One region of the Paenibacillus marchantiae genome, then DNA from elsewhere that is predicted to be linked to it. Evidence: riboswitches for the same ligand, from Rfam matches in the RefSeq annotation. Region 1 holds a riboswitch; the other holds the start of a gene.
What was found. Region 1 has a riboswitch for FMN ahead of ribD (bifunctional diaminohydroxyphosphoribosylaminopyrimidine deaminase/5-amino-6-(5-phosphoribosylamino)uracil reductase RibD). Riboswitches for the same ligand answer to the same signal wherever they lie in the genome.
Positions count from the first base shown of each region.

Region 2: it holds a riboswitch for FMN, as region 1 does, so the genes downstream of both, PTQ21_RS20880 (DMT family transporter) here and ribD (bifunctional diaminohydroxyphosphoribosylaminopyrimidine deaminase/5-amino-6-(5-phosphoribosylamino)uracil reductase RibD) in region 1, are expected to answer to the same signal.

Region 1 covers NZ_CP118270.1:5,725,648-5,736,729, reverse strand. The annotation lists gene lysA (diaminopimelate decarboxylase) at 1-886, shown strand, start outside; gene PTQ21_RS25795 (peptidylprolyl isomerase) at 1,109-1,540, shown strand; FMN riboswitch at 1,687-1,850, shown strand; gene ribD (bifunctional diaminohydroxyphosphoribosylaminopyrimidine deaminase/5-amino-6-(5-phosphoribosylamino)uracil reductase RibD) at 2,210-3,313, shown strand; gene ribE (riboflavin synthase) at 3,354-4,022, shown strand; gene PTQ21_RS25780 (bifunctional 3,4-dihydroxy-2-butanone-4-phosphate synthase/GTP cyclohydrolase II) at 4,080-5,318, shown strand; gene ribH (6,7-dimethyl-8-ribityllumazine synthase) at 5,405-5,872, shown strand; gene PTQ21_RS25770 (segregation and condensation protein A) at 5,975-6,775, shown strand; gene scpB (SMC-Scp complex subunit ScpB) at 6,744-7,406, shown strand; gene PTQ21_RS25760 (DUF2953 domain-containing protein) at 7,597-8,328, shown strand; partial or broken gene ytfJ (GerW family sporulation protein) at 8,612-9,105, shown strand; gene PTQ21_RS25750 (D-alanyl-D-alanine carboxypeptidase family protein) at 9,240-10,370, shown strand; gene PTQ21_RS25745 (nucleoside recognition domain-containing protein) at 10,447-11,073, shown strand; gene PTQ21_RS25740 (spore maturation protein) at 11,080-11,082, shown strand, end outside.
Region 2 covers NZ_CP118270.1:4,592,429-4,603,510, forward strand. The annotation lists gene PTQ21_RS20850 (glycoside hydrolase family 2 TIM barrel-domain containing protein) at 1-467, shown strand, start outside; gene PTQ21_RS20855 (amino acid permease) at 592-1,938, shown strand; gene PTQ21_RS20860 (YqcI/YcgG family protein) at 1,953-2,717, opposite strand; gene PTQ21_RS20865 (LysE family transporter) at 2,801-3,427, opposite strand; gene PTQ21_RS20870 (urea carboxylase-associated family protein) at 3,540-4,163, opposite strand; gene PTQ21_RS20875 (amidase) at 4,276-5,781, opposite strand; gene PTQ21_RS20880 (DMT family transporter) at 5,918-6,898, opposite strand; FMN riboswitch at 7,043-7,194, opposite strand; gene PTQ21_RS20885 (DinB family protein) at 7,278-7,775, opposite strand; gene PTQ21_RS20890 (CGNR zinc finger domain-containing protein) at 7,912-8,472, shown strand; gene PTQ21_RS20895 (amidohydrolase family protein) at 8,686-10,062, shown strand; gene PTQ21_RS20900 (branched-chain amino acid transporter BcaP) at 10,604-11,082, shown strand, end outside.

The DNA.
Region 1 (11,082 bases):
AGTTAACATTTTGCTTCGTGTGACGCCTGGTGTTGAAGCGCATACGCATGAATATATCTCGACAGGACAAACGGATTCCAAATTTGGATTCGATATCGGGAACGGAACGGCATTTGAAGCCATTGAATTGGCTTCCAAGCAGTCAAATCTGGTATTGCTCGGTGTGCATTCACACATCGGATCCCAAATTTTCGAAGTTGAAGGCTTCCAAATGGCAGTTCAACGCGTTGCTGAGTTTGCAGCAGATGTGTATGAGCGTCTTAACGTGGCATTCAAAGTGGTTAATCTGGGCGGTGGCTTCGGTATCCGCTATATCGATGGAGATACACCGCTTGAAGTTTCACAATACGTGAAAGCCATCACGGATGCGGTGAAAAATCATTTTGCTCAAATCGGCTATGCCGTGCCTGAGATCTGGGTTGAACCAGGCCGCAGCATCGTAGGGGAAGCGGGAACTACGCTCTACACTGTTGGAACAAGCAAAGATATTCCAGGAGTTCGTAAATACGTAGCTGTTGATGGTGGAATGACAGACAATCCACGTCCAGCGCTGTATGAGTCCAAATATGAGGCTGTATTGGCAAACCGTGCAAATGAGGCTGCTCAGGAAACGGTATCTGTTGCTGGTAAATGTTGTGAGAGCGGCGATATGCTGATCTGGGATCTGGACCTGCCTAAAGTGCAAAGCGGCGATCTACTCGCAGTAGCTTGCACAGGCGCATACAACTACTCGATGGCAAGCAATTACAACCGGATTCGTCGTCCGGCAGTTGTGTTTGTCAAAGACGGTCAAGGGGATGTAGTGGTACGCCGTGAGACGTATCAGGACATCATCCAGAATGATCTCGTACCTGAGCGTATTGCAAAACAGCCAGTTACCCGTTAATTAAAGAACAAATAGTGGAGCACTATATGAAGAAGACAAAAAAGGACACTCCTTTTTTGTCTTCTTTTGCATCTTTAGGGCTGGATTTTGAAAAAAACTTGCTTATTATTTTGCGATCAATCCATTTTCAGTGTACACTAAGAAAAGTGCTATAAAGCTTGGCCCAGGGTCATGCGTTCTGGCACCATTAACGATGGTCAATACGAAAGGAGTCATTTACATATGGCGAAACAAGCGAAAATCAAAATGGCAAACGGCGGAGAAGTTATAATCGATTTGTTCGATCAAGAAGCTCCAAACACAGTAGCAAACTTTGAGAAACTGGCTAACTCCGGTTTCTACAACGGTCTTGTATTCCACCGTGTTATTCCGGGCTTTGTAGCTCAAGGTGGATGCCCTAACGGTTCCGGTGCAGGCGGCCCAGGTTACACAATTAACTGTGAAATCAACCCGAACAAACATGAGCGTGGAACTTTGGCTATGGCTCATGCAGGCCGTAACACAGGCGGAAGCCAGTTCTACATCTGCTACCAACCGCAACCACATTTGGATGGACAACATACTGTATTTGGTAAAGTAACCAAAGGTATGGAATTCGTGGACGCTTTCGAAGGTCGCGACAAAATGGAAACAGTTGAAGTAGTAGAAGCTTAATCAATAAACGTATGTAAACCGTTTCGCAATTAGCGAAGCGGTTTTTGTTTACACTTAAGCTTATTAAAAGTTAGTATGTGACAAAAAGGAACAAAAAACAATTGATTTTTTGACGTTAAAGTGCTAACATCCAATTAATAACGCAACGAATCCTTCAGGGCAGGGTGTAATTCCCTACCGGCGGTGATGCAGTATGTGAGGATATCTATCCAGCATTGATGCAAAGTCCGTGACCCGTCTGCCTGTGGCAGATGGCTGATCTGGTGTAATTCCAGAACCGACAGTATAGTCTGGATGGGAGAAGGAGAGGGTGCAGTCCTTAGGGGCCGCATTCCGCAGGAGTGTTGCTGTACAGTTTTTGACGAATTCATTTCCTGTGCAGGGAGAAATCCGGTTACTTCCGGAAATCTTCATACATATGCCACATCATAGAAGCTCTTTACCTGTAATTGAAGTTCATTAAGGTATGTGTCTGCTTTCACTTGCCTGAAATGAAGTTTTGGGCGATGTGTTGTTGGCAATGTATCAATAGTACTGCTGGTGACACATGTCTCTCATCATCCCCATCGAACGGTTTGTTCGACGGGGATTTTTTATTGGATATGGAACATGCCTCTCTGTTGGAAGGGAGGTCTATAACTTAAGATTTTAACCGTGGGGTGAACGGACTTGGAAATGATTAATGATGAATTTTATATGGCGCTAGCACTGGATATGGCAGAACGGGCACAAGGACAGACCGGAATCAATCCGGTAGTCGGTTGTGTCGTGGTAAAAGAAGGACGTATCGTGGGCCTCGGAAGTCATCTCAAACGGGGAACGGGTCATGCAGAGGTTCATGCACTGAACATGGCGGGTAGTGATGCCGAAGGCAGTACAGTGTACGTTACGCTCGAACCCTGTAGTCATTATGGCAAGACTCCACCATGCAGCGAACGTCTCATTCATGAGAAAGTGAAACGTGTCGTTGTATGCTGCGAAGATCCGAATCCGCAAGTATCCGGCAGAGGAATCAGCATGCTGCGTCAACAAGGGATCGAAGTTGAAGTTGGAGTGCTGCGTGAGCGCGGAAGACGGATGAACGAGAAATTTATCAAATACATTACAACAGGACTCCCCTTTGTAACTTTGAAGACGGCCTCTACACTGGATGGCAAAATTGCTACGCGTAGCGGTGACAGCAAATGGATCTCTAACGAGTCTGCTCGCGAGATTGTACACGCGCTTCGCCATCGCCATCAAGGAATTATGGTTGGTGTGGAAACGGTCATTGCAGACAATCCCGAACTGACAACTCGCTTGCAAGTGGAAGGGATCAGCCCAGTACGAATCGTGGTCGATTCCAAGCTACGTCTGCCTGTAGGCGCCAAAATGGTCAAGGATGGCCTTGCACCTACCTGGGTACTTACAACAGATGAGGCGAGCCCTGAAGCGGCTGAGCGGCTGGAAGCCTATGGGGTGGAGATTATACGTTGTGGTCCAGGACCACGTGTTGATCTACTGAGTGCACTCAGCAAGCTCGGTGAGCGTGAGATTGGTTCAATTCTGCTTGAAGGCGGTGGAACATTGAATGGGTCCATGCTGGAAGCGCGGTTGGTAGATCGACTGCTCATGTTCATTGCTCCGAAAATTGTCGGAGGATACGAAACACCAGGCAGTTTCCGCTTTGAGGGTGTAGAGCGCATGAGTCAGGCGATTCAATTACATCAGCTGGAAATTGAGCAAGTTGGAGATAATATCAGCATTGGCGGAATTCCGGTTTGGCCTGAATAAATGAATTAACGATAATGAAATAAATAAAGGAGGCGGTAGCATGTTTACCGGTTTGGTGGAAGAAGTCGGTCAGATGCGGCGGATAGGTCGGAAAGGCGAAGCGATGGTCCTGAATATCGGAGCTTCCGCCATCATGAACGACTTAAAGATTGGCGATAGTGTAGCTGTAAACGGGGTATGCTTAACTGCGACAACTCTGGAGGGTGGCGGATTTACTGCCGATGTGATGCCCGAGACATATCGACATACCAATCTTAGTCAATTGCAATCCGGCAGCAAAGTTAATCTGGAGCGAGCCATGCTGTCAGGTGGACGTTTTGGCGGGCATATCGTTCAGGGCCATGTCGATGGCACTGGGGTCATTGGCAGCATTACACGTGACCAGAATGCAATTGTTTTCGAGATCAAACCTGACGATATGCAGCTGTTCAAATATCTGATACCCAAAGGGTCTGTAACCCTGGACGGAATTAGTCTGACCGTTGTGCATACTTCACAGACCGCATTCACTGTATCCATTATTCCACATACCATTGGTGAGACCGTATTAAATGTGAAAAAGACGGGAGATACCATCAATATTGAGTGTGATATTTTGGGCAAATATGTGGATCATCTGCTGCACTATGGTAAGGGACATCAGGAGACCGGTGCGGGCAAGCCGCGAAGTATCAGTGAGGATTTCCTGGCTAATCACGGCTTTGCTTAACAAATCGTAATTGATAAACTACAAATATAAATTGAAATGGAAACTGGAGGGGGACCTATGTTAGAGAAATCCATTCTGAATTCTATTGAGGAAGCCATCTACGATCTCATGCAGGGTAAACCGGTTATTGTGGTGGATGATGAGGATCGGGAGAATGAAGGCGACTTTATCGCTTTGGCGGAAAAGGCTACACCTGAAGTGATCAATTTCATGATTACCGAAGGCAGAGGTTTGGTGTGTGTTCCCATTACGCAGCAACGTGCCGATGAACTCAACCTAAAGCCTATGGTTCAGCAAAATACAGACTTTCATGGGACGGCTTTCACCGTCTCTGTAGATCATAAAGATACCACAACGGGCATCTCGGCTCATGAACGCTCCATTACAGTCAAGGGTCTAATTGATCCCGAAGCGAAAAGCGGAGATTTCCGCAAGCCGGGCCATATGTTCCCACTCATCGCCAAAGATGGCGGTGTGCTAAGACGCGCGGGACATACGGAAGCAGCTGTAGACCTCGCCATTATGTGCGGTTCTTATCCGGCAGGTGTAATCTGTGAAGTGATCAAGGAAGATGGCACGATGGCCAGACTTCCAGATCTGCAGGAGATTGCCCGCAAGCATGATCTGAAGCTGATCAGTATTCAGGACATGATTCGGTACCGGAATGAGAAGGAACAGTTGGTTAAACGCGAAGTAGCTGTACGTATGCCAACAGACTTTGGTGAATTCCAGGCGGTGGCATACACAAATGCAGTGGACAACAAGGAGCATGTCGCTTTGGTTAAAGGCGAAATTGACGGATCGAAGCCTGTATTGGTCCGCGTACACTCCGAATGTCTCACAGGGGATGTATTCCATTCTCATCGATGCGACTGTGGTCCACAATTTGATGCAGCATTGAAACAGATCCATGACGAAGGCAACGGCGTCCTGCTCTATATGAGACAGGAAGGACGAGGCATTGGACTGATCAACAAGCTGAAAGCCTACAAACTGCAAGAGGAAGGTCTGGACACCGTGGATGCCAATCTGAAGCTTGGGTTTGCTGCCGATCTTCGAGATTACGGCATTGGTGCCCAAATTCTCAAAGATCTAGGGGTTCGTCAAATTCGGTTGTTAACCAACAATCCACGCAAAATTAAAGGACTTGAAGGGTACGGACTTGAAGTGGTGGAACGTGTTGCCATTCAGATGGAAGAGAACGAGGACAATACGGTCTACTTGCACACGAAGCAGGCGAAGCTCGGCCATATGCTAAAGTTCGACGATATCGAGCAGAATGAAGAAAAAAACTGAGTAGTTTTTCTGAGGTTAAACAGGGTGAACTAGTTTCCAAAGATCAGCTGCGTACATCATATAATACAATTAGGGAGATGACTTGAATGCCACACTTTTTTGAAGGACATTTGGTATCAGAAGGATTAAAATATGGAGTGGTTGTAGGACGTTTTAACGAGTTCATTACAAGCAAATTGCTCAGTGGAGCACTGGATGCGTTCAAACGTCATGGTGTACAAGATGATGAAGTGGATGTAGCGTGGGTTCCAGGAGCGTTTGAAATCCCGTTGATTGCCCAAAAAATGGCTGAAAGTGGAAAATATGATGCTGTCATTACGCTGGGGACGGTTATCCGTGGTTCAACAACACATTATGATTATGTGTGCAATGAGATGGCTAAGGGTGTAGCCGCAATTAACCTGAAAACAGGCGTACCTACAATCTTCGGCTTGGTTACAACAGAGAATATTGAACAGGCCATTGAGCGTGCTGGAACAAAGGCAGGAAACAAAGGCTGGGATTCAGCTACTGCCGCTATTGAAATGGCGAACTTGACGAAACAGCTAAAATAGTGCTTATTTAATATAGTGCCCTGCTCAGCGCAGACGAAAACGGGAGACCGGATTCGGCGGCTTAGCGGGGGTTTTTATTTTTCTGGCGGGAGGATTCGTCTAGTGACGGTAGTTACATACAAACTGGAGACTTTTGAAGGGCCTTTGGATCTGCTGCTTCATCTGATCGATAAGGCAGAGATTCATATCCAGGATATTCCCATCAGCGATATTACCGATCAATATATGGCGTATCTGCATTCGATGCAGGAGCTGGAGCTGGATATTACGAGTGAATTTCTGGTAATGGCGGCAACACTTCTGTCGATCAAGAGCAAGTTATTACTGCCCAAACCACCGGTAATCGAGGACTTTGAGGATTATGCATATATGGAAGATGAAGATTATGATCCACGTGCAGAACTGATTGCGCGTCTGATTGAATACCGCAAATACAAGGGAATTGCGCGTCACTTGCACGAACGGGAGTGGGAACGCAGCCTTATTTTCTCCAAAGAGCCCGAGGATTTGCGGCCGTATATGCCTGTAGAAGCACAATCGAATCCGGTCGAGGGTTTGCATACCTCGGATCTGATTGCGGCTTTCCAGAAGGCGCTGCGCAAGGCGGAGAAGCGGACAACTGTAACTCGGATCCATCGGGATGAAATCTCGGTTAAGGATCGTATTCGCGATGTCATCGGTGCGTTGGAAAGTATGGGACCGGGAGGCAGGCTGTTATTCTCCAAGTTGCTGGATAACCAAATTTATCGGCACGAGATTGTCGTAACTTTTCTGGCGGTGCTGGAACTGATGAAGATGAAGCAGATCGTCTGTTATCAGGAGCGGATGTTTGAGGATATCGTTATGGAGTGGAGAGGGGAAACAAAGAATCATGGATTTTCCGAAATTGAAATCGATTATTGAAGGCCTGCTGTTTTTGTCCGGAGAAGAAGGTCTGAGCATCAAACAAATCGCCGAAATCGTAGATCAGCGAACCGAACTGGTGTCGGATGCGATTGAGGAAATGATCGCTGAATTTGCCAAGCAGGGACGAGGCGTACAAATTCTTAAAATTGCAGGGGTAGTCCAACTGGGTACCTTGCCGGAACATGCGGCCTATTTTGAGAAATTGGCTTATTCACCTGCACGTACCTCTTTATCCCAGGCGGCGTTGGAGACGCTCGCTATTGTGGCGTACCGTCAGCCTATCACACGGGTAGAGATTGAGGAGATCCGTGGGGTGAAATCCGAACGTGCCATTCATACACTTGTGAACAAGGATCTCATTCAGGAAGTGGGACGGGCTGAGGCAATTGGACGCCCAATTCTATATGGCACTACCAAGTCTTTCCTGGATTACTTTGGTTTGGCTTCGCTCAAAGATCTGCCGGAGCCAGGGTTGTTTGAAGATTCCGAGAACCTGGAGGAAGAAACACAGCTGCTTTTTGAAAAGTTGGATGTGCAGCATGTGGACCTGGACCTGGATAGTGCAAATCTCGAAGATGATGCAAATGCAAACGATATTAATAACGAAGATGATCCTTCGCACTCATAACTTTGCAGTCTGGATCGATCCAAAACCGGTTGCCCTTTCGGGGTGCCGGTTTTTTTGGCGTGGTATGTGGAATGGAGTGCAAGGTAGTCGTTCAAAGATTAAATGGAATTTTCAGGTCAGACGTGAATTTTTTCCTATATAGAGTGTCATACTAGACGAGAAAAGAATTGAGGGCTTGGAGGTAAGGCCTGTGTGGATTTGGCTTGGAGGAATCGGCTTGTTGATCGCACTGCTTCTTGTCGCAGTCCTCATCTCGTATGTTCATGTGCATTTTACATTCAGGAAACACAATCATGATGATTATGCCAAGATTACGGTTCGTCTGTTATATGGCATTGTGCGTATTAACTATGAAATTCCTAGTATTGTCTTTCGTAATATGAAGGAAGGTTTTCTGGTGAAGACGGAGCAGCGAATGAATCATTCGAGGGGGGAAGCCCAGAGCAGCGAGCGTGTTAACAAACGTAAAGTCAAAAAATGGGCTAAGGATGTAAAAATCATGCTCAGGGCAACGGAAGCATTAAAGCTCTGGATCAAGCAAACACTCACTCGTGTACATATGACTCATTTGTCCTGGTCCACTCGCATTGGCGTCGGCGATGCAGCATATACGGCTGTTCTCATAGGTTGGGTGTGGAGTATCAAGTCGATCATCATTGGATACCTCTCTTATCAAATCCGTTTTGAACAAACGCCAAAGTTACAAGTTGTGCCGGTGTGGGAAGACGAGATGGAGTTCCAAACCGAGCTGGATTGGAAACTAAAGATCCGGATTTCAGCAGTCATGATCGCAGGACTTACGCTCTTAACCCGAGTGCTTCAAGTAGAGGGAGGATGGCGGATGTGGTTCAAACTCTTACAAGAACAACGGCGCAGACGCAAGCTGAAGCTGAAGAAACAACACAGTAAATCGCAAATTTAAGTGTATGTACTGTCCCTGTGTTATACGCCTTTCATTTAAAATGATTGCGGGGTGGCGGGGGTGGAACTATGCGTCTTGGCTGGGTCTACTCGGTAGTTAAGAAGAAACCGAGTATGAGAAAATTTCCTATAGTTTGCTTGCAACTGCCGGATTTTATTTTGCCCAGTCAGCGGTTTGTAGTATTGAGGTTTAGTTAAATGGCTGGCTTACATAAGTCCCTTCAAGTTTGGGGATGATATGGTTAGATCAAACCTAGCTTAAATTGAAACTGGAGGGAATTGAAATGTCAGATCATCCAATTCAAGGCTTAATGGAAACCGCAATGGAAAATATCAAGGCCATGGTGGATGTCAATACAATCGTGGGCGATGCGGTCGAAACACCTGATGGTACCGTAATTTTGCCGATCAGTAAAGTGGGATTTGGATTCGCTGCGGGTGGCAGTGATTTTCATGTAAATGATGGAAACAGCAAAGGTGGAAGCGGCGGGAGCAGCGGAAGTAGTACCACTGAACATGCCAGCTCCGCATCGGTTGCCTCACCATTTGGAGGCGGAAGCGGGGGGGCGTATCCATTCGTCCTATCGCGTTCCTGGTAGTTGGCAAACAGGGCGTACACATCGTGCCGCTTGACAACTCAACGCATCTGTTCGAGAAATTGATCGATTCCACACCTTATGTGATGGATAGAATCCAGGACATGTTCCGCAATCGTAATACAGCACAACCGGCAGAGTCCGGCATTCCTGTCACACCTGATCCTTCTACGTACAGCTAAATAATGATTCGGTTAAGATCCCTTCCGCAGCATGTGCGAGAGGGATTTTTGCTGTTTTCTAACACTGGGACATACTTCGGGTTGTCCAGACATAAGCTAGTACAAGATTCCAAGTGACCCGGAGGAATGAATCGATGCGAAAATTAATGAAATTTATGGCATGTATGCTTGTACCTTTGTTTCTGTTTCCCTCATTTGGGCTTGCTGAAGCCCAGGGAACCATCCCCGGCCCCTCAAACCATGCGCAAAGCGCTGCTCTCATTGATGTAACATCGGGCCGAATATTGTACAGCAAAGATGGGGATAAGGAACTGAGAATTGCCAGCTTGACCAAAATCATGACGGCAATTGTTGCGATTGAACACGGTAAACTGGATGACAAAGTAAAGGTAACTTCTTCGGCTTTTGCCAAAGAAGGGTCGTCCATCTATCTCAAGCTGGGTGAAGAAATGACACTTGAAAACATGCTATATGGGCTGATGCTGCGATCAGGCAACGATGCGGCCTCGGCGATTGCTGAACATGTCGGTGGATCTGAAGAAGGCTTTGTCCTGTTAATGAACAAAAAGGCAGAGCAAATTGGTCTGACCCATTCCCATTTTATGAATCCCCATGGACTTGACGCAGACGGTCATTACTCCACCGCCAATGATCTTGCACGCTTAACTGCGTATGCGCTCAAGAATCAGGTGTTCAAACGTATTGTAGCTACGGAGAACAAGTCGGCTCCAAATCCGAATGAGAGCTGGGAGTACTCCTGGCAAAACAAAAATAAAATGCTGCGGTTGTACGAGGGGGCCGATGGCGTAAAGACCGGATATACCAAAAAGGCGTTCCGTTGTCTGGTTAGCTCTGCTACACGCAATGGGCAACAGCTTGCTGCGGTAACCCTGAACGATGGCGACGATTGGAATGACCATGCACGTATGCTGGATTTCGGTTTTGAAAACTTCCCTTTGGTGGAAATTGCAATAAAAGAACAGCCTGTACAAAACACGGATGTGGTCACAGGTCGCGGGTTCACCTATCCTCTAGCGAAGAGTGAGACGTCCTCATTGACGAAAAAGCTGATTTTACTCGATAACCGGGTACAAGAGAGTACAGGGGGAGATGCAAAAACGACAGATCCTACTTTTGGACTGGCTGGCCGAATTGATATGCAGCTTGAAGGGAAACTTGTGGGTTCAATTCCTGTGTATCGCAAAGGAAGTTATATTCCGCCAGAGCCGAAGACAGAGGATGCAGCTCTGGGGGGGGATCGGTGAAATTTCTACCTGGGCTTCCGCATGGCGCGCAGTATTAAGCCATTTGTTATCTCCATAATGAGGGGAGGGTTATCCTTTGATCAATTTAATCTGGCTTCTCATGATCGTAACCGGATTTGCTTTTGCAGCAGCACAAGGCAAAATTGAAGTCGTTACGCAGGCGGCTTTTGATGGAGCAGCAACCGGAGTAACGGTATGTTTTGGGCTGATCAGTGTGCTCGTGTTTTGGATGGGTATGATGAAAATGGCTGAGGATGCCGGGCTGCTGGGACGAATCGCGAAGCTGCTGGGTCCGGTTGTTGGCTTTTTGTTCCCGGATGTTCCGCGGAATCATCCAGCCATGGGCTATATTTTATCTAACATGAGTGCCAATCTGCTCGGCCTCGGTAATGCGGCAACCCCAATGGGTATCAAAGCCATGCAGCAACTGCAAGAGCTGAATCCGGATAAACAAACGGCTTCCCCTGCCATGTGTACTTTGCTGGCTCTGAATACAGCGAGTATCACCATTATTCCGACAACCCTGATAGCCATTCGACTTAATTATCATTCCGCGAATGCCACGGAAATTGTAGGTACCACGCTAATGGCAACCATTATTGCGACATTTGCAGCCATTGTAGCCGATCGCTGGTACCGAAATAGGGCACTTCACAGGCCGCCGCGTGTACATAAAAGTGACAATCCCGGTATGAAAGGATGAGCAACGTTG
Region 2 (11,082 bases), 1.1 Mb from region 1:
GTTCAGTCGAAGGCACATATTGTACCGATTTCTGGTGTTATCCGATGTTCCGATCCATTTCGGAAAGCATGAACAAGCAAGTTCCCGTCGGCACACTAGGCCTTCTAATCAATAACTCACACCCTGCTTTGAAGCACTTTCCAAGTGAGACCCATTCCACTTATCCTTGGTGGCATATCGTTATGAATTCACGGTCTATTATTCTGGATAAAGTCGCAGAGAATGTTCAACCTTTCGTTCAAACCATCGATAATTTTGAACGTAATCATAAGCTGGGGCTGCTGTTTGAATGTCAAGTTGGAAAAGGCAAGCTGCTGGTTGGAGCACTACATTATGATAAATTGATTAAACAGACAGAAGGGCGCCAGTTACTTTACAGCCTTGCACAATATGTAAAAAGTGAGGACTTCCAACCGGAAGCCAAGATAGAACTGGATGAGCTTCAACAGTTGTTAGGAAAGAAATAGGTACAGTTAACGTAAAAATTATTATGTAAACTTATTTAAGTCAGTTTTATTTCTTTTTACCTTAATGACATAAAACCTCCATCATATGTAAACCGTAATGGGGTACGCATGAAGGAGGATACATATGAAAAGTCATGTGCATCAAAAAGAAGAAGAGAAACTGAGCTGGATTAGTCTTTCCTTATTTGGAGCGGGGTGTACGCTGGGAACCGGATTTTTCCTCGGAACAAGTCTGGCTATTCATTGGTCCGGTTTATACGTGCTTGTACTTTTGGTGCTGGCTGCTGCGGGGACCTATTTTGTATTTGGAGCATTAGCTCAGATGACGGCAGAAGATCCGAAAGAAGGGGCTTTTCGAACATATGCCGGTGAAGCGTTCGGCCCATGGGCCGGTTTCGGAAGCGGATGGATGTATTGGTCTTCCGAAATGCTGATCATGGGCAGTTCATTAACTGCTCTCGGATTATTCTCTCAATTTTGGTTTCCCAAGTTTCCGTTGTGGGTGTTTGTGGCAGTATACGCATGTATTGGATTGTTCATCGCCGCATTGGGAGCCAAAGGGTTAACTCAAACAGAAAATGTACTCGCAGTAATCAAGTTAGCTGCAACGGTTGCTTTTATCGCAATTGCAGCAGCGGCTTGTCTGGGCTGGTTAGATGTGAAGATTACGCCGCAGAAAATAACGAATGAATGGTTCCCTCACAAAATAAAAGGCGTGTGGACCGGGTTTATTTATGCCTTTTTTGCCTTTGCCGGGATTGAGGTCATGGGTTTAATGGCAGCCAAGCTGAAAGAACCTAAGGATGCAGTGAAATCAGGCAGAGTGATGTTATTAACCGTCAGTACGCTGTATGTTGTGGCAATTGCCTTAATCCTTCTTCTGGTTCCTGCTGCTAAATTAACACCAGACGAGAGTCCTCTCGTCAAAGCGATGTCATCAATTGGATTTACGGTCGTGGTTCATATTCTCAATGGAATTTTGATAATCGCCGGATTCTCCACGATGGTCGCTTCAATCTATGCGATTACGTCCATGTTGGTTAAACTGGGTGAAGACGGAGATGCACCGAAGATGTTTACGAAGACTTGGGGAAAAAAGAACATGCCCCTATATGCATTAGGATGTACTGCGGCTGGATTAATCCTTTCTACTCTCCTGGCATTATGGATGCCTAAGAGCCTATTCGAATATGTAACAACCGCAGGTAGCTTGGTATTAATGTATACCTGGCTTCTGATTTGCGTCACGTATATCAAGAAAATGAAGCCAACAAGTTGGAATCGCATCAAAGTGTGGATCGCCATGGTCCTTATACTTGCAGCAGTAGCTGGCACGGCTATGGAAAAAGCCAGCAGAAGAGGTCTGCTGGCCAGTATAGGTCTTGTTGTATTGATTGCCTTGATTACTTACATTGTAAACAAAGTACGAAAACCGCGACCTCCATCATCTACTGAGCCATCAAAGCCCTGAATGGGTGTCTCGTATCAGCTATTCGTCAATTTGCTAATGGCTTGCTTCATGCGCAAAAAAGGACATTTGGAAGGGGTCTGCTCGTCATCGGGCAGGAAATATTGTTTCCATTCCAGATTATCCTGCTCCCCATACCACATGAGCGAAGGATGAGCAGGAACGGCATCATAGGCTGCCAAGCGCTTGCGAATCAAGGTTTTCATTTTCCGGCCAAGAGGTGTGTTGTCATTAATGGATTCAAACACCCACCTTGGTTGAAAAGCAAACATAAGATAAGGGAAGTGCCTACTGGCTCTAAGTTCGTGCGCGGGAGTGGCACAGAAACAAAAGTAAGGCTCCCCGCCAAAGCAAAATTCCCATGTGGCTTCATGCGGATCAGTCGAAATATGTTCAGGCCAGGAGGCAGTATCGAGTGAACTTACCCGGTTAAGCATCTCCCAGAACAAGGACTGATACTGCTCCACCGTTGTGTTGTTTCTCAAATCATCCGGTGTCTCGCAAATGACAACCAAAGAAGCGTAATGTCCCGTTTCCCGAGAAACAGGCCCATATTGACTAAGTAATTCCGCCATGTCTTCAGCAGAAGCTTGGGTTCGCGGATCCCTTGTGAATCCGTATCTCAAATGTCCGGAGAGAAAACCCATACGTCCGGGTACACAAGGATACGTATTACCCTCATCTGCAATCATATTGGCAAATTTTGAATAAGCGTCCTGCTGCCATTCGGGCAGACCTTTGAATGATGCATTTATTTCATCGGCACTGTACAGCTCTGCCATGGATTCCCCAACTCCATTCCACATGATACCGTTAACGTATTAATGAGGATGGCGTTGGGTGACTGTCCAGTGTAGTTTTTATGTCAGAAAAAGATAGATCGTACAGCTTCAAAACCGAAGTACAGGCCAAATCCGATCAGACAGATCCCTGAGATAATGGAGATCCAGCGCAAAACGGTTTCGTTGCTGCGTTTATGAAATCGACTAGCCATGCCAGCCATGATGACATCCCAGACAAGGATTCCTATGAAAATACCAGAACTGTATAGTAGCAGATGAGCGGTGTCGGTATGCTTCACGGTTGTAGCAAGAATAGAGCCGTAAATGCCGAGCCAGAATAAAATATTCAGGGGATTGGACAGGGCCATGAGAAAGCCAGAGACAAAAGATTTTCCCACTCTTGCTTCTGCTGTAGAAGAGGTCTGGATACCGTCTTTCAACTTGGAAAGTGTTTCCACACCAGTGTACACCAGAATAAAACTGCCAAAAGACCAAAGAAAAGAGCGCATGAAAGGCGTGTCCAGAAAATGGGCAACTCCAAAATAGATCAGAAGCATGTACACCAAATCGGCAAACATGGCTCCCAGTCCCAGAATCCAGGCATGCATAAACCCGTGGCGGGCTCCGCGATCCAACTGAGCGGCATTAATCGGACCAATTGGAGCTGATAGTGAGATTCCCAGAATAATATAACTAAACAGTACAGACATATACGCGTTCACTCCTTAACGGGTTCGACGAATTGTACCGGTAAGTCACACACATATGGGTACAAGTCATCGTATTCCCGTCTGGAGCAAATTAGAACAAGCTGTGCGTCGCTTAATCTAATAAGGACTCTACATCCAGCTGAATAGCTGTACAATGATATCCGTTGCATGAGCTTTCTTCACATGGGCAGGCGGATAAACCGACAACCAGATCGGTCAATGCCTCCATCTCCACATAATCACCGGCGCGCGAATCTGGAGCTACGACATCAATCTTGCCCAGATCATCTACGACCGATTTCATAAACAAATTAAATGGATAATGCTGATCCGGCGGCAAGATCCCGAACGGTTCAAGAGCCTGATTTAGGTTATGATAGCAGCTGGCATGATCCTTTTTGTCATATAATACTTCATACATTTCCGGACGACAGGCGGAGTTGAAGAAATCATGAACACCAACCGTGTCACGAACGATTTTAAGCAACGGCTGATATTGATTGGAATACACGGACTGTCCTGGTTTGATCCGGTAGGACCGCAGTACGTCCATCGTTACACCTGGGTCTAATCGATTATTGGCATTTTGAGCATCATATGCAACAAAATCAACGACCTGCTGACCCTCCAAATCGGTCACCCGAATTAATGAACCTTTATTTACCTTGACGGCATAACCCGTTTTGGCAGGGATACGAACAGACTGCTTATGGCGTTCCGTAGTATTCATTTTCATTCGTCACATTCCTCCGCTGTTTTTGCTTTCAGTATGCGGAGCTGACATGGCTTTCATGCACTTTGGCAAACATACGGCTCACATTGAAAATGATACAGGTTGTATTCAGCGTTTATGCTGGAAACAGTGGATTACCCTTCATGCCGACCCATAGTTCGGATGTTTCCAGCTGACCAGCCAGATGAAGCAACCAGTCTTCACGGCCTTTGGTTGCCATAATCTGTACACCCATGGGCAGGCCTTCAGGAGTCAGATGCACAGGAACACTCATGGCGGGTTGACCCGTCAGATTCGCGAGCTGAGTGAACGGAGTGTAGGTAAGACTTGGCTCAAACATCTCATAAATCAACTGCTGCTGCTGGATCTTGTCCAAATCGCTAATACGCATCAGATGCTGAATTTGTTCATCATGAGGTGTCAATTCGCCGATTTTGGGTGCTGGAAAAGCATTGACAGGTGTGAGATAAAAATCATAGCGTTCAAACAATGTGGACATCTGAGCTGCGGCAACATCCCATTCGGCCAGACTATGTACGAATTCGGCAGCGGATACTTTTTTGCCGGCTTCAGCCAGAACCCAGGACTCGATCTCCATATCAGCAGAGGTTAATGTTCTGCCCATAGAACGTTCCATCGAAGAGATCATCGCCGCCATTTCGCCGCTGTTCATCAAGTAATAGTTCTCCATCAATTTGACACCATTAACCGGGCTCAGCTTTTCTTCAACCTCATGACCTTGTTCTTCCAGCCAGCGAACCGTCTTATATACAGCTTCTTTGGCTTCATCACTCACAGGTGTTCCTACAGGCGAAGCTGTCGTGTAAGCGACTTTCAGTTTGCGTTGATGAGGATAGTTCATATCAGCCAAGTAGCTGCCTGGAAAGAGGGGAGCATGAAACGCAGCTTCGGGCTGAATCACTTGCAGGGTATCCAGCAAAGCAGCGCTGTCGCGAACGGAACGGGACAAGGCAAAATCAATCGAAGCACCCTGCCACTGACGACCAACTCCTGGTCCAACAGGTGTCCGTCCACGTGTAGGTTTTAGTCCGAACAAGCCGCTGAATGAAGCAGGGATTCGGATGGAACCGCCACCGTCACTGGCTCCCGCAAGGGGGACAATTCCCGAGGCTACCGCGGCAGCGGCACCTCCACTTGAACCGCCTGGCGAGTGATTCGTATTCCATGGATTTCGACTTGGACCGTGAAGACGGGGCTCAGTAATATTTTTCAGGCCAAATTCCGGTGTATTGGTATGTCCGATGATAATGAAGCCTGCATCGCGCAGACGGGAAACGAAATTAGAATTCCGCTGTGCCCGATGCTCACTGAGAAGACGAGAACCCGAGGTGAGAATTTCACCTTCCAGGGATTGAGAGATATCTTTCAATAACAAGGGCACGCCGGCAAAGGGCTGCTCTCCCGGGCGAACTATACTCGCTTCCTGACGTGCACGTGTTTCATATGTACGAATGACTGCATTGAGCTGCGGGTTCACTTCTTCCAGGCGTGCATACGCCGCTTCCAGCAATTCGACAGGCGATATCTCCCGTGCGCGAACCAATTCAGCCAAACCTATAGCATCGTAAGATGTATACGAAAATGATGAAGACGAAGACATGATGATCGTTCCTCTCTAAATTGACTTAATCTACTATTCCATAAGTCATCGTACCACCGGAATAGCGAAAAGACAAAAGGCACTGAACATCTCAAAGGATGTCCAGTGCCTTAATTGATTTGCTTTTATATAAAATTCAATCCGTACGGAGCTTTGGTGCACCGTCAGCCGGAGTCGCTGATCGTTCTTGCTGTTTGGAGATGGCGAATAGGGCAATCCAGATGAGGATGAAGCCCACCAGTTGCTCCCATGTAATTAATGTGCGGAATGCAATCCAGTTTACCAGTACACCGGCCATCGGGAAGCTCAGTTCTGCGAGCGTTGCGACTGAGGCCTTGGTGGAGGAGAGCCCTTTGTAATATAACAGAAGACTCAGTAACCCTGGCAGTAATGCCTGACCCAGAATATTAAGTGCTACAGCCGCCTGTTCACCTGTAGCGGAAGGGAATGTCCAGGCAGCACCTTCGTTCCACGTCATAAAGATCAGCAGTGGCAAGGCTACGACAAAGCGCAGAGAGGTGACCGTTTCATAACGGGTTTGCCCCAGCATCAGCCGCCCCATAACTGTTGAACCGCCCCACAATGCAGCTGCACCCAGTGATAACAGGCTACCTGCATGAACCCAATTGTCCCAGTTGCCAAGGGGAAGGGTAAATCCAAACGTGAGCAGGTATGTTCCTGCAAGTGCAATGATAAACAGTCCACCGAAGCGGCGAGGCAATGTTTCTTTCAGCAGCAGCTTAGCCAGAACAATCGCAAATAGCGGCTGCATCTTTTGCAATAACAAAACGGTGTTGGGATCGTTATGCGTAAGTGCCAGGGTGAACAATACCGTGGCGAGAGCAGATCCTCCCCAGGAGATAAATATCACGGCAATCCAGTGGCGAGCACGCAGGTTTTTCAGATCGGCCCGGAACTTCCATAACACGGGAATCGCCACAAGGCTGACAATAATATGTTCCACCAGTACAATCTGCGTGGAGGTCATCGTTTTGAGCAAAATAATACGGAACAGTGGATCTACACCCCAAAGGGCGGCGCCGAGCACGACGAGCCAGAATCCGGTATTACTTCGTTCCTTGCGGTAAACTGTTGATGCAGGTTGTGTCTTTTCCATATTCAGGACTCCTTCGTCAGAACACGGAATCTTCAGTTGGCAAAATCGACAAAAGCCCCCGTTTTGGTATACACCAAATAAACGGGGGCTCAATCATTGACATGTCGTACGAAAATAAGCCTTTCGGTAACGGCATGTCAATGTGTTGATCTTCTCTCATCCGGACTTTACCGTCGGCCTTGGAGTCACACCAAGTCAGTCGCTGAATCCCTACATCGGGTCAAACAGCGAGTCGCGGGCTGGTTCCGAAGAACATCACCGCCGGTTGGGAATTGCACCCTACCCCGAAGATCCTATTCAATTATATTGTGTATTGAACAAGCTGTAACATTAATAAGTCCATCTTATTCCTGTAAGCGCTAGCAGTTCAAGTGTTTTTTTAGAATATGATATTCCAGCTTCCTTGTTGTCTGCGTAATAATACAATCTGTCCTGCATGATACGCATCGTGGAGTACCCAGCGGGCAAGCTCATGTGCCCATTTTTCATCTGTATCCATGTACGGGGCTTCAAGATCGGATTCTTCTAATGAAGCGAGCTGATCACGAAGTTGTCCGGCTAATTGCGTTGTATTTTGCATAAGTACACTCCAGCCAGCAGTATCAGAAGGGTCGCCCGGATCTCCGAAGGTGGATTCATTGTTTTCGGCAGGAGCACCAGAGGGTGTTGTGCCCTGAATACGACTCAACAAGCGATGATTATAGTAATACATATGGTTAACCAACTGCCAGATGCTTAATCCACCGGATGATGGAACCCAGGCTGCCTGTTCAGCAGTCAGTCCTTCGAGTGCCTTGGATAAAGGCACAATCCAGTTACATTGATCCCAGGTATCATCTTTCTGAATGAGCAATAGTTCTGTTGCTGTTGTAGTCATTGATTTTTCCTCCCTAAAATGAATTCATGGTAACTAGCTAAAGTGCTTAAATGTGGTTACAATTAATATAACCCAAACATGAATAATTGTAACTATCTTTTTAAATATAGGTAGTTACATTTTAGCGGAGGTACGTATGGATAGACTATGGACTGATTTTGTAAACAGTGATTACCATGACTGGCGTGGCGGGGATCGTTCAGAGGACAAGCTTGGTAAAACCGAATGGCAGCAAGGATTTATCAAACAATGGCAACTGATTGCACCTGTACCTGCTTCTCCGGAAGAGGAGGGAGCCTTGAGAAACTTTAGAAATGAATTGCAGGCTCTTGCAAGTCGTTTATCTGACGGAAATGCATTATCGAACCAAGACCTGGAATGGCTAAACGCCATGATGAAGGAAGGTCAAGTCATAAGAAAACTGAACGTTGGAGATGAGGGACTTAAGCTTTCACTTATTCCTGTAGGAACTCAATGGAAGCAGGTCATGGCTGAGGTAGCAGCCGATTTTGCCATCACCGTAGTTGAAGGGGATGGGGGAAGGATTCGTATCTGTGACAATACGGATTGTCGTTGGATGTTCTATGACGATACGCGCAGTAGAACCCAGAAGTATTGTGATGACAAGATGTGTGGTAATCTGATGAAGGTTAGAAGATTTCGGGCAAAACAGAAGAAGGATCAGCAGCAAGAGTAGAGTGTATGAGAGTACGGCGTATGCACAGAGTGATTTGCGGTACTTTTCGACAACCGGGAAATGTTCAATAGGTTTTTTTGTAATCAAAATTGAATGTTTCCATCCTCTTCTATATAATGGTTATATACTTAAAATATTTCAGCTAGTCATTTCATCATCAGAGATTAACATCCGGGATTCAAGCGTATATCCAACAAAAAACAATGATTGGAGATGTGTCTTGTGGGGACAAGTTATCTACTGAAAAATGGTTGTGTATTGTCTATGGATTCGTCGGTAGGTCAGTATAAACGGGCGGACGTTCTTATTGAGGATTCTCTTATAACTGCTATCCGGCCCGACCTGAGTTGTATTGAAGCGGAAGTAATAGATGCATCGGAGATGATCATACTCCCTGGACTTGTAGATACGCACCGGCATGTATGGGAATCACTTCTAAAAACAGCGGGAACCAACTGGTCACTTCCGGTCTATCTGCAGAATCTCTACTATGGAGCGATGGGAAGTAAACTCCGGCCACAAGACAGCTATATCGCCAATTTTCTCGGTTCTTTGGAAGCGCTTAATGCAGGAGTGACCACGGTGCTTGACTGGAGTATGCCGTATTCCCCGGAGCATACGGATGAACTGATTCGCGGACTTCAGGATGCGGGTATTCGGTCGGTTTTCGCTTATGGTCTACCGGGTGAGACGCCCTACTGGAACAGAGAGAGCAAGCTGACGTATTCGAATGATGTGAGAAGAGTCAAGGAACAGTATTTTTCTTCACGGGATCAGCTTCTCACGTTCGGCCTTGCAATTCGTGGTCCGGAGTTCAGCCATTGGGATACCACAGTGAAGGAAATTCAGCTTGCCCAAGAGCTTGATGCGATATGTTCAATGCATGTTGGCTTTGGAAGCTGGGGATCCGTAGATCGTTCGATAAGTAAAATGTATGAGGCTGGTTTACTGAGCCCAGGTCTGAACGTCGTACACGGAAATACGATGGATACGGATGAGTATAAAATGTTGGCCGATAGCGGCGCCTCGCTGTCCGTCACACCAGAAGTAGAGATGATGATGGGGCATGGGTATCCGGCAACGGGGTACTTCCTTGAAAACGGAGGAACTCCAACGCTCGGAGTCGATGTTGTAACATCGACGGGTGGGGATATGTTCTCCCAGATGAAATTTGCACTTCAAGCTGAACGTTCCCGTGAAAATGAACAACTTTTGCTGCAGGGTGAAATGCCTGGCGAGCTTAATCTGCAATCCAGTCAAGTTCTAAGATTTGCAACTTCTGCTGGGGCGAAGGCTCTGGGACTTGAGCGGAAGATCGGTACACTTACGCCAGGTAAAGAAGCAGATCTGATTATGATCCGAACCACCGATCTTAACTTGTTCCCGGTGCATGATCCGGTTGGAGCCGTCGTTCAATTTGCCAATCCATCCAATGTGGATACCGTGTTTGTAGCAGGTCGGCTGGTGAAGCGCGAAGGCAAGCTGCTGCATGTCGATCTGAACGAGGTTCGGCGGAAGGCTTTAGACAGCAAGGAATATCTGCTATCTCAATATCAGATGTCGGATGCAGAGCGAATTGTATTTTCATAAGTTAGATGATCCGTGTGAGTGAAAGAGTGATTCTCTTCCGGAATGAATAGAGTGGATGTTCTTATCTCGTTTATAGATCTAATAGCGTTACAAGTGATGGGCCGCATACGGATATGCGGCTCTTTGGCGTAGTGTTTATCGTGCAACAGGACAGGGGGAGCAAGGAATAAACCGCAAAAAGAGGCGAAAAGGCACTGCATTTGCATAGTTGCATGTAACAACGAGTTTATGATGTTTTGGTAAAGAAAAAAGCTATTAAAAAACTGCGCATAATATAAATTATACGCAGTTTTGTTTTAAAACGATTTTCATATTCACCCCTGCCCAACAGATCATGATAAGTTTCGTCTGGAATGGACAGAATATACCATCATCCCAAAATAAATTTAGCAAAGCAACGCGACAAAGTGTAGAAATCGATAGATTTTTGTAGTTGGTCGGTAAGATAGAACAAAGGGATTTTTCATAGAACAGATGAACCAAACAAATATTTGAAGTATAGAGACACAAACATCATTTTCAATACGAGAGGAAACTGTGTATGAACCAAAACCAGAATCGATCTTCCCTGTTTAGAAAAAAGCCGATTGCCACCGGAGATAACGAAAGCAATATGTTGAAAAGGGTGCTTGGCCCATTGGATCTGATGACTCTTGGGGTAGGTGCGATTATCGGTACGGGTATCTTTGTATTAACTGGTGTTGCTGCCGCAAAATATGCAGGTCCCGGTTTGGTACTTTCTTTTCTACTGGCAGGTATTATCTGCGCCTTCGCTGCATTGTGTTACTCGGAGTTTGCATCCAGTGTGCCTGCTTCAGGAAGTGCGTATACATATAGCTATACCGCTTTTGGCGAAGTCATTGCCTGGATTCTCGGATGGGATCTTATTCTGGAGTATGGATTTGCGAGTGCGGCTGTTGCCAGCGGTTGGTCTGGATATTTTCAAACGTTATTGTCCGGATTTGGGTTGCAATTACCCCATGCGCTCACAAGTGCATTTAGTCCTGAAAAGGGAACCTA